2 regions of the Bradyrhizobium sp. SPXBL-02 genome follow, and region 1 is predicted to be linked to the other one. Evidence: predicted binding sites of a transcription regulator. Region 1 holds the regulator's gene; the other holds the start of a gene.
The links. Region 1 encodes LexA, which represses DNA repair genes until DNA is damaged. Its sites were predicted from a motif close to TGTTCNNNNTGTGTTCNG; they were not measured.
Positions count from the first base shown of each region.

Region 2: a site for LexA is predicted at 3,510-3,527, ahead of ACNJYD_RS18640 (single-stranded DNA-binding protein). Genes of this name have one in related genera too.

Region 1 covers NZ_CP182474.1:3,883,950-3,891,409, forward strand. The annotation lists gene ACNJYD_RS18025 (glutamine--tRNA ligase/YqeY domain fusion protein) at 50-1,726, shown strand; gene ACNJYD_RS18030 (YybH family protein) at 1,736-2,122, shown strand; gene ACNJYD_RS18035 (DUF2171 domain-containing protein) at 2,282-2,515, shown strand; gene ACNJYD_RS18040 (ComEC/Rec2 family competence protein) at 2,611-4,890, shown strand; gene ACNJYD_RS18045 (hypothetical protein) at 5,016-5,450, opposite strand; gene lexA (transcriptional repressor LexA) at 5,826-6,527, opposite strand; gene ACNJYD_RS18055 (molybdopterin molybdotransferase MoeA) at 6,704-7,460, opposite strand, start outside.
Region 2 covers NZ_CP182474.1:4,007,339-4,014,798, reverse strand. The annotation lists gene gyrA (DNA gyrase subunit A) at 1-2,502, opposite strand, end outside; gene ACNJYD_RS18640 (single-stranded DNA-binding protein) at 2,859-3,353, opposite strand; gene ACNJYD_RS18635 (outer membrane protein) at 3,793-4,593, shown strand; gene ACNJYD_RS18630 (outer membrane protein) at 4,843-5,538, shown strand; gene ACNJYD_RS18625 (outer membrane protein) at 5,764-6,516, shown strand; gene uvrA (excinuclease ABC subunit UvrA) at 6,788-7,460, shown strand, end outside.

The DNA.
Region 1 (7,460 bases):
CACGCGAATTTGGCAGAAGAACCGCTGATTTCCCTACAGGATTTTCGTAATGACAGAACCGGTGGCAGCTGAGGTTGGGCGCGATTTCATTCGTGACATCATCCAGGCCGACCTCGACCAGGGCAAATACAAGGAGATCGTGACCCGGTTCCCGCCGGAGCCGAACGGCTATTTGCACATCGGCCACGCCAAGTCGATCGCACTCAACTTCGGCATCGCCCAGGAGTTTCCGGGCCGCTGCCACCTGCGCTTCGACGACACCAATCCGGTCAAGGAAGAGCAGGAATATATCGATTCCATCCAGGCCGACGTGCGCTGGCTCGGCTTCGACTGGGGCAAGAACCTGTTTTTCGCCTCGGACTATTTCGACCGCCTGTATGAATGGGCGGAGCAGCTGATCCGCGACGGCCTCGCTTATGTCGATGACCAGACCCAGGAGGAGATCCGCCTCTCGCGCGGCACGCTGACCGAGCCCGGCAAGAACTCGCCGTTCCGCGACCGCTCGGTGGAGGAGAATCTCGACCTGTTCCGCCGCATGAAGGCCGGCGAATTCCCCAACGGCGCGCGTGTGCTGCGGGCCAAGATCGACATGGCCGCGGGCAACATCAACCTGCGCGACCCCGTGCTGTACCGCATCCTGCATGCGCACCATCCGCGCACCGGCAACGCATGGTGCATTTATCCGAGCTACGACTATGCCCACGGCCAGTCGGACGCGATTGAAGGCATCACGCATTCGATCTGCACGCTGGAGTTCGAGGACCACCGGCCGCTCTACGACTGGTTCATCGAGAAGCTGCCGGTGCCGTCCAAGCCGCACCAGTACGAGTTTGCGCGCCTCAACCTGACCTACACGCTGCTGTCCAAGCGCGTGCTGACGCAGCTCGTCCGCGAGGGTCATGTCGCCGGCTGGGACGATCCGCGCATGCCGACCATGGCGGGCATGCGCCGCCGCGGCGTGCCGCCGGCCGCATTGCGCGAATTCGTCAAGCGCATCGGCGTCGCCAAGGCAAACAGCGTCGTCGATGTCGGCATGCTGGAGTTCTGCATCCGCGAGGAGCTGAACCGCACGGCGCAGCGGCGCATGGCAGTCTTGAGGCCGCTCAAGGTCGTGATCGAGAATTATCCGGAAGGACAGACCGAGGAGCTCGAGGCGATCAATCATCCGGACGACCCTAGCGCCGGCACGCGGAAGATCACGTTCGGCCGCGAGCTCTATATCGAGCAGGACGATTTCATGGAGAACCCGCCGAAGAAGTTCTTCCGCCTGTCGCCGGGCAACGAGGTGCGGCTGCGTTACGCCTATTTCGTCAAGTGCACCGGCGTGATCAAGAACGACCAGGGCGAGGTGGTGGAGCTGCGCTGCACCTATGATCCCGCGACCAAGGGCGGCAACGCGCCCGACGGCCGCAAGGTCAAGGCGACCATGCACTGGCTGCCGGCGGCGACGTCCAAGCCGGCGGAGATCCGCATCTACAACCAGCTGTTCGCCAATCCGAGTCCGGACGCCTCGAATTTCGCGGCCGATCTCAACCCGAACTCGCTCGAGATCCTCGCCGATGCGCGGGTCGAGGCGTCAGTTGCCGAGAGCAATTCGACCGAGCCGATGCAGTTCGAGCGCCAGGGCTATTTCGTCCGCGACAAGGACTCGACGCCGGGCAAGCCGGTGTTCTCGCGTACGATCGGCTTGCGCGATACGTTCGCCAAGGAAGTCGCGAAGGGCTGAGGCGAGGGCATGAGCAGCGAAGCCGACGCCATCGTTTCCGCCATCATCGCGAAATGGTGCGCCGGCTTCGCGACGCTCGATGCGGCCGCGCTGTCCTCGCTCTATGCGAGGAACGCGTTCTTCTTCGGCTCGAACCCAAAACTCTATCGGGGCAGGGACGGCGTTGCCGATTATTTCAACGGCCTGCCGCGCTGGCGCAGGCCGAGCGCGACCTTCTCCGACGTGTACGCCGCGCAGGCCGGCCCTGACCTGATCAACATGGCCGCGATCATCACGTTCGATCTCGCCGGCGAGCGGGACGATCTCGTCGTCAAGATGAGCTGGGTCATCATCCGCGAGGAAGGCGACTGGAAGATCGTCAATCACCACGCCTCGTCGCAGGCGCCGCTGATTTAGCGGTCGTTCCATCAGTGTCGTCATTCCGGGGCGCGCCACTTGGCGCGAGCTATGATGCGCAATTGCGCATCATAGCTCGCGACTTCGTCGCGCCCCGGAATACGATTGAAACGAACGCGCGCCTGCCGCGTTGGCTGCGATCCAACCAAGGATCCCGCCATGCAGAACATCGCAGAGCATATGGAAGTCATCGGCGCCGACGGTGTCCATGTCGGCACCGTCGACAGGGTAGAGGGCAACCGCATCAAGCTGACCAGGAAGGACAGCGGCGAGGGCAGCCACAAGGGCCACCATCATTTCATCGACAAGGGCCTCGTTGCCGATGTTGAAGGCAACAAGGTGCGGCTGTCCGCCAAGGCGGACGTCGCCGTGACGATGGAAGAGGAAAAGTAGGGCGCTCCGTCGCCCGTTCCCGATCTGTACCGCTATTCGCGCAGCCGCACGGTCCGGTAGCCTCCGCACCCGTCGCGTATCGCAAGGTGCAGGGAATGGCGGAGCCGGGGCGGCCAGGACGCTCCCAGGGAGTTGCCGGGACGTGGCCGGTCGGCCGCGCCGCCCCGGCCGGCGGCTTTGCGCCGGCGGGGTTTGGCATCTGGCCGGCCATCGTCGAAATGCTGCGCCAGTGGGCGCGCGCCGAGGCCGGGCCAGGCCGGCTGTTGCCGTGGGTGCCCGTCGCCTTTGGCGGCGGCATCGCGCTTTATTTCGCCGCCGATCATGAGCCGGTGCTGTGGGTGGTTGCCGCGACGGCCATCGCGCTGATGCTCGGCGCGGTGTTGCTCCGGCGGAGCCGGCTGTTTGCTCCTGCCATCATGATCGCGGCGGTCGCCGCCGGATTTGCCATGGCGACCTGGAAGACGGCGCGCGTCGCCCATCCCGTGCTCGCCAAGCCGCTTTATTCGGTGTCGCTGTCGGGCTTCGTGGAAGCGCGCGACATTCGCGAGCGTACCGATCGCTTCGTGCTGCGCGTCAGCGCGATGGAGGCGCAGCGCGGCGACGTCAAGCTCGAGCGCGTCCGCCTCTCGGTGCGCAAGGGCACGGCGCCCGAAGTCGGCAGCTTCGTGCAATTGAAGGCGCGGCTGCTGCCGCCGATCTCGCCGGTGCGGCCCGGCAGCTATGATTTCTCGCGCGACATGTTCTTCCAGAGCATCGGTGCCTCCGGCTTCGTGATGGGCGCGATCACGGCGTCCAGGCCGCCGGATGCCGGCGGCCTGCGGCTGCGCTACGCCGCCTTCATGCAGGGCCTGCGCGATGCGATCGATGCGCGCATCCGCGCAACGCTCGAAGGCGACAACCGGGCGATCGCAACGGCGCTGCTCACGGGGCGGCGCGATGCGATTACCGCGCCGGTCAACGATGCCATGTTCGTCTCGGGGCTCGGCCATGCGCTGTCGATCTCCGGCTACCACATGGCGGTCGTCGCCGGCGTCGTCTTCTTCGCGGTGCGCGCGCTGCTGGCCTTGATCCCGGGGCTGGCGGCCGGCTTTGCCATCAAGAAATGGTCGGCGGCCGCCGCGCTGGTCGCGGCGGCGTTCTACCTGCTGCTGTCGGGCGCGGAGGTCGCGACGCAACGATCGTTTTTCATGACGGCGGTGGTGCTGATCGCCGTCATGGTCGACCGCCGCGCCATCACCTTCCGCACGCTGGCGGTGGCGGCGCTGATCGTGCTCGCGGTCGCGCCCGAGGCGCTGGTGCATCCGAGCTTCCAGATGTCATTTGCGGCAACGCTCGGGCTGGTGGCGCTGGTGCAGATCGGCATGCCGAACCTGCTCGCCTCACCCGATCATTCCGCGACGGCGCGGATCGCGCTGTGGGGCGGCCGCGAGATCGCGATGCTGTTCCTGGCCTCGCTGATCGCGGGGCTCGCGACCACGCCCTACGCCGCCTTCCACTTCCATCGCGTGACGCCATACGGCGTGCTCGCCAATCTCGGCGCCATGCCGGTGGTCTCGGCGCTGGTGATGCCGGCCGGGCTGTTGGGACTGCTCGCAGCGCCTTTCGGGCTCGACGGCGTGTTCTGGTGGTTGATGGGGATCGGCATCGAGTGGATGGTCCTGGTCGCGCGCTGGGTGGCGGCCCTGCCGGGCGCCGTCGGCCGCATTCCGGCGTTCGGGATCGCGCCGCTGATCGCGGCGAGCCTCGGGCTCATCGTGATGGGCCTGTTGCGCACGCCCTTGCGCTGGTCCGGCGCCCTGGTGCTGCTGGCGGCGATCCTCTGGGGGCTGTCGGTGCGCCAGCCTGATGTCCTGATTGCCGGGGATGGCGCGAGCGTCGCGGTCCGGGGCGGGGATGAGCGCTTGCAAGTGATCCGCGCCAGCAAGGACAGCTTCCTGCTGAAGGAGTGGCTGGCCGCAGATGCCGATCCGCGTGATGCCGGCAACGCCTCGTTGGCGAGCAGCGTGTCATGTGACGAGTCCGGTTGCGTGGCGCCGCTCGCGGACGGACGGCTGATCGCGTTGGCGACGCGCATCGACGCGCTGGCCGATGATTGCAGCCGCGCCGCGTTGGTGGTGACGGCGCGGCCCGCGCCGCCCGATTGCGCGGCGATGGTGGTCGATCGGGCGCGTCTTGCCAGTCAGGGCGCGCTGGCTCTGACGCGAAGCGCAGAGGGTTTTTCGGTGCAGGCGGTGAGGGCGAGAGGGGCAAGCCGTCCTTGGCTGCCGGCCGGCGCCGGCGAGGGGGATTTCGACGGCAGCCTCGTGCCGAAGACGGCCGTGCCTCGCAACCGGGACGCAACGCCATCGGAGGCCGACTTGCAGGCCGACGATTGAAGATCAATGCGGGGAAAAACCGGTCCGACGGGATCCCGCAGGACGCAAACCATACCATCTCGCCGGCCGCGGCCGGCGATGGCATTTGAATTTGGCCCTCGACTTTTCGGTCGGGGCCGACCGCGTCAGCCGATCGGCAGGCGCGTGATCGTGGGCCGCGTGTCGGCGACGATCTGCGGCTTGTGCTCGCGCTCGATGGCTTGCTGCGTCACCGGCAATTGCAGCACGGTCGCGCGCTGGCCTTCGACGAGCTGCGTCACCAGCACGTACTTGCCGTCCGGAAATTCGATCGCGTCATGATGGCGATCGGGAATGTGCGGGTCGATCTTGCCGAACTTGCCGACGCGGGAGTTGACGGTGCGCGTCCAGATCCAGCGGTTGTCGTAGCGGACGTTATCGGCGAAAGCGAGCTCCGTTCCCGGCAGCAGACAGACCGCGACGGAGAGATCGGCTTCGGAGGCGAAGCCGCGCGTCGAGGTGCCGCGGAAGGTTGTCGTGACGATCGTCTCGCCAACTTCGGCGGGGCGCGTCGCGACGGCATGCAGGCTATAGTCACACATCGGGTGCTCCTCATACTGGGATAGCGACCCGCGTCTCTTTCGAGGCGCAGGCCTCTATCAGAGTGGAAGCCTCCAACGCTCTGCTCGGTTATGGGCAAATCTGCGGCTCGCATCCGCAGCACGCGATCACATTATCTTTCCCGGATTCGATAGGAACAAACCTCGCGTCCTTGCATTTGGCCCGCACTATCGGCGCTGTCGGCACAACTCTACCGGCGGAGCGAAATGGCCGCGTGTCCGCATGGGCGAGTGTCGCGCGGGAAGAGGCGCCGAACAGTCAGCGCAGAACCAGAAAGACCATCCAGCCGGAGCGGACAAGTATCCGCTCCAATCTTGGATCGACGATCGAAGCGCGCGTAGCGCTTACTTCCGGTATCAGTACTTCCGGTAAAGCCCGATCAGCTTGCCCTGGATCTTCACGCGGTTCGGCGGAAGAATGCGGACCTCGTAGGCGGCATTGGCGGGCTCGAGCGCGATCGAGGCGCCGCGGCGGCGGAAGCGCTTGAGCGTGGCCTCCTCGTCGTCGATCAGCGCCACCACAATGTCGCCGGTATTGGCGGTCTCGTTGCGCTGGATCAGCGCCATGTCGCCGTCGAGGATGCCGGCCTCGACCATCGAATCGCCGCGCACCTCGAGCGCGTAGTGCTCGCCGGAGCCGAGCATGTCCGGCGGGACGCTGATGGTGTGGCTGCGGGTCTGCAGCGCCTCGATCGGCGTGCCGGCCGCGATGCGGCCCATCACGGGCACCGCGACGGGGCGCTCGCCCTCATCCGCGGGCGGGCTGGAGCTCGCGCGCACCTTGCCGAGATTGCCCTCGATGACGCTCGGGGTGAAGCCGCGGCGATTGCCGGCTGCGGCCTGGAGCTCGGGCAGCTTGATCACCTCGATGGCACGGGCGCGGTTGGGCAGGCGGCGAATGAAGCCGCGCTCCTCAAGCGCAGTGATCAGGCGATGAATGCCTGACTTCGAGCGCAGGTCGAGCGCATCCTTCATCTCGTCGAAGGACGGCGGCACGCCGCTTTCCTTCAGACGTTCGCTGATGAACCGCAGAAGCTCGTATTGTTTGCGCGTCAACATCTCGACCAAAGTCCCCCGGTTGATGTCGTTCGATTCCGAGACGATGAAGTCGGCAATAAGCCGCTACATCCTCGAAACAAATCATGAACGGACACTATATGTTCGATATGTGTTCCGCAACTGCTTAATTTATGGTGAACGCGGCTGAACTCGCGGAATGCGTGTGGCTCAGCAGCTCAGACGGGCAGCCGCAGCACCTCGCAAGGTGTGCCGGCCTCGGCCTTCGGCGCGAACGGTGCGCGCACGAGAAGTACCTGTGCCGCAGAGAGATTCGCAAGCAGGGAGGAGTCCTGATGGCTGACGGGAAGGGCGACGCGCGTGCCGTCGTCGCGCACCTCCAGCCGCGCACGCAGATAATCCTCGCGCTGATCGTTGGCGCCGAGGTCGCGGCCCAGCACGGCGCGCTCGCGCTGATGATGAATCACTGAACCGCCCGACAGGGCCCGAATCAAGGGCACCATGAACAGGAAGGCGCACACGTATGACGACACGGGATTGCCGGGCAGGCCGATCACGCGCATCGCGCCGAGGCGACCATGCATCATCGGCTTGCCGGGCCGGATCGCGATCTTCCAGAACGCCATCTCGATGCCTTCGCCCTTGAGCGCCTGCTGGACCAGATCGTGGTCGCCGACCGACGCACCGCCGGTCGTGACCAGGATGTCGGCACCGCTCTCGCGCGCGCGGCGGATGCCGGCGGACGTGGACTCCAGCGTATCGGCGGCAATTCCGAGGTCGATGGTCTCGGCGCCCTCGCTGCGGGCAAGGGCGTGCAGGGCATAGCCATTGGAATAGACGATCTGACCGGGACCAGGCGCGGTGCCCGGCATGACCAGCTCGTCGCCGGTGGCGAGAATCGCGACCCTCGGGCGGCGGATAACGCCGAGATAAGGATGATTCATTCCGGCGGCGAGGGCGAGATCGCGCTCGGTG
Region 2 (7,460 bases), 120 kb from region 1:
GACGCTCATGGCGACGATACCTTTGCCGCCGCGGCCGGTGGTGCGGTACTCGTAGGACGAGGTCCGCTTGCCGTAGCCGTTGACGGAGACGGTCAGCACGACCTGCTCCTGCGCCGACATCTCGACATAGCGCTCCTGCGGGAGCTGGAAGCTGCCCGAGGTCTCCTCGGCCTCGGCATCGGCCGGCGCCTCGTCCGCGGCGGCTTCGCCCGCGACCGCGCGGCGCATCTTCAAATAGGCCGAGCGCTCGTCCGAGGTGGTGTCGACGTGGCGCAGGATCGCCAGCGAAATCACCTTGTCGCCTTCGCCGAGCGCGATGCCGCGCACGCCCATCGAGGTGCGCCCGGTGAACACGCGCACGTCGGTGACGGGGAAGCGGATGCACTGGCCGCCGGCCGCGGTCAGCAGCACGTCGTCGCGCTCGGTGCAGATCTGCACGTCGACGATCGCCTCGTTGTCGTCGAGCTTCATCGCGATGATGCCGGAGCGGCGCACGTCGACGAAGTCGGACAGCTTGTTGCGCCGGACGTTGCCGCCCGTGGTCGCGAACATCACGTCGAGCTGGCCCCAGGTCGATTCATCCTCGGGCAGCGGCATGATGGTGGTGATGCGCTCGCCCTGCTCCAGCGGCAGGATGTTGATCATGGCCTTGCCGCGCGCGTTCGGCGCGGCCATCGGCAGCCGCCAGACTTTTTCCTTGTAGACCTGGCCGCGCGAGGAGAAGAACAGCACCGGAGTATGCGTCGAGGCGACAAAGAGCCGGCTGACGAAGTCCTCGTCGCGGGTCTGCATGCCGGAGCGGCCCTTGCCGCCGCGGCGCTGGGCCCGGTAGGCCGACAGCGGCACGCGCTTGACGTAGCCGGCATGCGAGACCGTGACGACCATGTCCTCGCGCTGGATCAGATCCTCGTCCTCGACCTCGCCCTCCTGCTCCATGATCACGGTGCGGCGCGGCGTTGCGAACTCCGCCTTCACCTCGGCAAGCTCGGTCTTGATGATGTCGAGGATGCGCGCGCGCGAGCGCAGGATGTCGAGATAATCGCTGATCTCGCCGGCGAGCTTGGACAGCTCCTCGCCGATCTCGTCGCGGCCGAGCGCCGTGAGGCGCGCCAGGCGCAGCTCGAGGATCGCCCTCGCCTGCTCCAGCGAGAGGCGGATCGTCCCGTCTTCGTTGATGCGGTGACGGGGATCGTCGATCAGCGTGATGATGTCCTCGACGTCGCGCGCGGCCCAGTCGCGCGTCATCAGGGTCTCGCGCGCCGCAGCCGGCGTCGGCGAGTGCCGGATCACCTTGATGATCTCGTCGATGTTGGCGACCGCGATGGCCAGGCCGACCTGCTCGTGCGCGCGCTCGCGCGCCTTGCGCAGCTTGTATTTCGTCCGGCGGGTGACGACCTGCTCGCGGAAGCCGACGAAGATCGTCAGCATGTCCTTCAGGTTCATGGTCTGCGGACGGCCGCTATCGAGCGCGACGGCGTTGACGCCGAAGCTCGTCTGCAGCGGCGTGAACTTGTAGAGCTGGTTCAGCACGACGTCGGGCACGGCATCGCGCTTGAGCTCGACGACGACGCGGTAGCCGTCGCGGTCGGACTCGTCGCGCAGGTCGGAGATGCCCTCGATCTTCTTTTCCTTGTAGAGCTCGGCGATGCGCTCGACCATCGTCGCCTTGTTCACCTGATACGGGATCTCGGTGATGACGATCGCCTCGCGCTCTTTCCGGATCGTCTCGAAGGTGACCTTGCCGCGCATCACGATGGAGCCGCGGCCGAGATGATAGGCGCTGCGGATGCCCTGGCGTCCGAGGATGATGCCGCCGGTCGGGAAATCCGGGCCCGGGATGATGGCGTTGAGCTCGTCGATCGTCAGCGCCGGATTGTCGATCAGCGCGACACAGGCATCGATCACCTCGCCGAGATTGTGCGGCGGGATGTTGGTGGCCATGCCGACCGCGATGCCGCCGGCGCCGTTGACGAGCAGGTTCGGGAACCGCGCCGGCAGAACCACCGGCTCTCTTTCGGAGCCGTCGTAATTGTCCTGGAAGTCGACGGTGTCGTCGTCGATGTCCTCGAGCAGCTTCAGCGCGATCTTGGTCAGGCGCGACTCGGTGTAGCGCATGGCCGCCGGCGGATCGCCGTCGACCGAGCCGAAATTGCCCTGGCCGTCGATCAAGGGCGCGCGCATCGAGAAGTCCTGCGCCATGCGCACCAAGGCGTCGTAGATCGCCTGGTCGCCATGGGGGTGGTACTTACCCATGACCTCGCCGACGGCACCGGCGGACTTCTTGTGCTTCTTGTCCGGGGTGTCGCCGCGATTGTTCATCGCGAACAGGATGCGGCGGTGCACCGGCTTCAACCCGTCGCGCGCATCGGGCAGCGCACGCGCCACGATCACGCTCATGGCGTAATCGAGGTAGGACTTCTTCATCTCCTCGTAGATGGAAACGGGGCGAATGTCCGAGGGGTGCGCCGGCTGGTCGCCGGGCTTGTTGTCGTCGTCAGCCAAGGGGGAATCCGGTGAGGTTTTGTCTGGGAATCATATAGCGCATCCGGGGTCGGATAACCACCCTGGCAGCCGCTCGGAAAGCGCTTTTTCCGCTTATTTTTCCAATAACTTACGGCCTCAGAGCCGCGCCCTGGACGGCCACGGAATCGACCCTCCAGAACCACCCGCAACGCCGGCCTGAACACCAGGGAAGCGGCGCCCCGTCAGCCAGCTTTCCGCTGCGCAACGGACCTCACCCCAAACATGAAGCGGGCCCGGAAAATCCGAGCCCGCCCAGCCAATTAGTAAGGTTTGCTGACCCGATGCGGGAAGCGCGATCGAAATCGCCGCCTCACCGGGCCGAGCGGTCCGCCCGCTCAGAACGGGATGTCGTCGTCCATGTCGCTGTTGCGACCGCCGCCAGCGGCAACCGGACGGCGCGGCGCGCTGCTCACGGGTCCGGAGGAGCCGAAATCGCCGCCCGGCTCGTCGGCGAAGCTGCCGCCTCCGCCGCCGCCACCGCGGCCGTCCAGCATCGTCAGCGTCGAGTTGAAGCCCTGGAGCACGACCTCCGTCGAGTACTTCTCGACGCCGCTCTGGTCGGTCCATTTGCGGGTCTGCAGCGCACCCTCGATGTAAACCTTCGCGCCCTTCTTCAGATACTGTTCGACGACCTTGCAAAGCGGCTCAGAGAAGATCACGACGCGATGCCACTCGGTCTTCTCCTTGCGCTCGCCGGTGTTCTTGTCGCGCCAGGTCTCCGACGTCGCGATGCTCAAATTCGCGATCGGCCGCCCGTCCTGGGTGCGGCGGATTTCAGGATCCTTGCCGAGATTTCCAACCAGAATGACCTTGTTGACGCTTCCCGCCATCGCCGCTCTCCACTCCGAATGCCACTGAATTTCAAAAGGGGCCAATCCCGCTGCCCGCGTTTCTCTGCGCCCGTCGAGGCGACCCTATACGCTTGCGGGCACCGCTCAGCCTGCCACCCCCAGGGTTATCCCCACATATAGCATCGCGCTCAGATCTGTTCCAGATTTGTTCTTTATAGCGGTAGAGCAAACATTCGGCCGGCCGCCAACGAAAAGAGCAGCACTCCGATGGAACTTTTTTGGGTTCCCGTGAACGACGAAAACCGCTTAACATTCATCAAGTTGTTCCACCTCAGTTGAGCCGCGAGTGTGGCATTCCGGAGACGGACTCTGCCCTTTCCTTAGGCTACCTTTGCCTCGGAATTGGTTCATATGGGCGTCGCGCCTGATCAGCCGCTTCGGGGACTTTCGTGAAGCGGACGTAACTGGGGAGACTGCAATGAATAAGGTTCTATTTGGCGCAATCAGTGTACTGGCATTGGGGCTGTCGGCTCCGGCAGGCGCGGCAGATCTTGCCGCGCGGCCCTACACCAAGGCTCCCGCTCCGGCGGTCGCTGCGATTTACGACTGGAGCGGCTTCTACATCGGCATCAACGGCGGCGGCGGCACGAGCCACAAGTGCTGGGACTTCCTCGACACCACCGGCGTCGTCACCGGCGTTCCCGGTACCTTCGTCGGTGAAGGATGCCACAACGCGACCGGTGGCACGGTCGGTGGCCAGATCGGCTATCGCTGGCAGTCGGCCAGTTGGGTGTTCGGCGTCGAAGGCCAGGGTAACTGGGCTGACTTCTCGGGCGACAACGTCAGCACGGTCTTCCCTGGAAGCGCTTTGGTCACCGGTGACCGCAACCGCTCGCGCATCGATGCTTTCGGCCTGATCACCGGCCAGGTCGGTTACGCCTGGAACAACGTCTTGTTCTACGTCAAGGGCGGCGGCGCCGTGGTCGGGGACAAGTACGACGTTTATGCCGCGGCCGGCACGCCGGGCGCCGGCACGCTGCTGGCGTCGGCTCGCGAGACCCGCTGGGGCGGCACCGTTGGCGCCGGCCTGGAATTCGGATTTGCTCCGAACTGGACGCTCGGCGTCGAGTACAACCACATCTTCCTCGGCGACCGCACAATCGGTTTCACGACGCCTGCGGGCGCCGTGTTCGGGAGCGATCGCATCAGCCAGGATGTCGATATCGGCCTGGTCCGGTTGAATTATCGCTTCGGCGGCCCGCTGATCGCGAGGTACTGATATCCCTCTGATTTTGTGAGTGAATGCAAGGGCCGGCCCGCTGCGCCGGCCCTTCTTTTTTGCTTTTTTGCGGCACGATGCCTGGACGTAAATGAGTCAGCAACCATCACCTTTTCGACTGTTGTGGCTTTTCGGAGACACAACTTGCGGCTTTGGTGGTGTAAAGACGGCGTCAGTTGGGCCGTTGAGTCCGATGCCCTTCCGCGACGGAAGGCAACAACAGAAACTGGGACTGGGATTAAGTTGAAAATGAAAAAGGTTTTGTTGGCTTCGGCCTGTGTGTTCGCTCTTGCGGCCCCCGCTTCGGCTGCTGATCTGGCAGCCCGCCCCTACACCAAGGCTCCGGTGGCTGTGGCCTCGGTCTACAACTGGACCGGCTTCTACCTCGGTATCGTCGGCGGCGGCGCTTGGGAGAACGGTTCCGGCGACCCGCGGATGAAGGGTGGCTTCGTCGGCGGCACCGGCGGCTATAACTGGCAGACCGGCAACGTCGTGTTCGGCGTGGAAGCCGACGGCTCGTGGGCTGATGTCAATGCTTCGGTGACCACCCCTGTTCTCTTTGGCGGCGCTATCGTTCCCGTGACCACGAGCTCGCGCATTGATGCGCTCGGCACTGTGCGCGGCCGTATCGGTTGGGCCGTCAACAACGTGCTGTTCTACGCTACGGGCGGCTACGCCTGGATCGACAACAAGATCACCGTCAGCTCGCCCTTCGCAAGCGTCTCGGACAGCAAGTGGCATTCCGGTTGGACGGTCGGCGCTGGCGTCGAGGCATTCTTCGCGCCGCAGTGGTCGGTCAAGGGCGAGTATCTCTATCGCAGCCTGGGCGGCGAGACCTACTTCTCGGGTATCGGCGCTCCGGTGAACACCGGCACGCTCAACCTTCACACCGTGCAGGTCGGCGTGAACTATCACTTCGGTGGCCCGGTCGTCGCGAAGTACTAAGCTTCGTCTCTGACGCACCCGCGTTACGAAAGGCCGGCCTCGCGCCGGCCTTTTTGTATTTGTTGCGGCCGCCCCGTTCGTTCGCGTTTTAGGACGGATGTGGCGGCCGGGTGACACAACTTTTGGCTTCAATGGTGTAAAGCAATGACGTTACTTGAGTCATGAGGTCCGCTGCTCTTCCGCTCTCCGGAAGACCGGAATGAGAAACGGAAGTGGGGAATGGATATGAAGAAGCTTTTGCTGGCTTCGGCCAGTTTGTTCGCACTCAGCGCGTTGGCACCGGCCTCGGCGGCCGATTTGGCGGCCCGCCCCTACGCCAAGGCTCCGGTGGCGCCGATCGCGGTGTACAACTGGAGCGGTTTCTACCTCGGCATCAACGGCGGCGGTGCATCGAGCCGCAATTGCTGGGATCTCAATGCCGTGCTCGGTGTGGCAATCCCGGTCGTGTCCGAAGGCTGTCACAACGCGACCGGCGGTCTCGTCGGCGGCCAGGTCGGTTATCGTTGGCAGTCGGCTAACTGGGTGTTCGGCCTTGAAGCCCAAGGCGACTGGGCCAACCTGAAGGGATCGAACGCGAGCCCGCTCGCCGCTTTCGCACCCGTGGTCAATCAGACCAGAATCGATGCCCTCGGCCTGTTCACCGGCCAGGTCGGCTACGCCTGGAATAACGTGCTCTGGTACGTGAGGGGTGGCGCCGCGGTCACGCACGCCAAGTATGACGGCCTTCTCGGCGGCGTGGTCTTCGATAGCGCGAGCGAGACGCGCTGGGGCGGCGCAGTCGGCACCGGCATCGAATTCGGTTTCGCACCGAACTGGTCCGTTGCGATCGAATACGACCACTTGTTCATGGGCGGCCGCAACGTCAATTTCACGGTGCTTGGCATCAACGACCGGACCGACCGCATCAAGCAGGATGTCGACATGGGCACCGTTCGCCTCAACTACACCTTCGGCGGCCCGGTCGTCGCGAAGTACTGATCTTCCAAGTCACATCGTCACGAAAGGCCGGCCTCGCGCCGGCCTTTTGCTTTGGGCGGGCTGTTCCGACAGGGGTTCCGCAGCGCTCCTGCTGCCAGATGCCGCCAGGGCGCCAACAATCCGTTGACGATTCGCAAGTCCCACTGGAAATCCGCCGCCGTTCTTCCTACGTTCGCTGCCATACCCATCGGCGCCGATCCCGGTTCCGGGCGAAGCGCGCCTTTTGCATTGGCGCGATCGCGCGTCTTTGGATTCCTCGAGGACCTCTGGGATGGACGAAGTGATCAGGGCGAAGCGCCAACAACAGAACGCGGGCTCGAGCCTGCGCGCAATTACGATCCGCGGCGCGCGCGAGCACAACCTCAAGAATATCGACGTCGAGATTCCCCGCGACAAGCTGGTGGTGTTCACCGGCCTATCCGGCTCCGGCAAATCCTCGCTCGCCTTCGACACCATCTATGCCGAGGGCCAGCGCCGCTACGTCGAATCGCTGTCGGCCTATGCCCGCCAGTTCCTGGAGATGATGCAGAAGCCCGACGTCGACCAGATCGACGGCCTGTCACCGGCGATCTCGATCGAGCAGAAGACGACGTCGAAGAACCCGCGTTCCACCGTCGGCACCGTCACCGAGATCTACGACTACATGCGCCTGCTCTGGGCGCGCGTCGGCGTGCCCTATTCGCCGGCCACGGGCCTGCCGATCGAGAGCCAGACCGTCTCGCAGATGGTCGACCGCGTGCTGGCGCTCCCCGAGGGCACCCGCCTCTATCTGCTCGCCCCCGTCGTGCGCGGCCGCAAGGGCGAGTACCGGAAAGAGCTCGCCGAATGGCTCAAGAAGGGCTTCCAGCGCGTCAAGATCGACGGCACCTTCTATGAGCTGGCGGAAGCCCCGAGCCTCGACAAGAAGTTCCCGCACGACATCGACGTCGTGGTCGACCGCATCG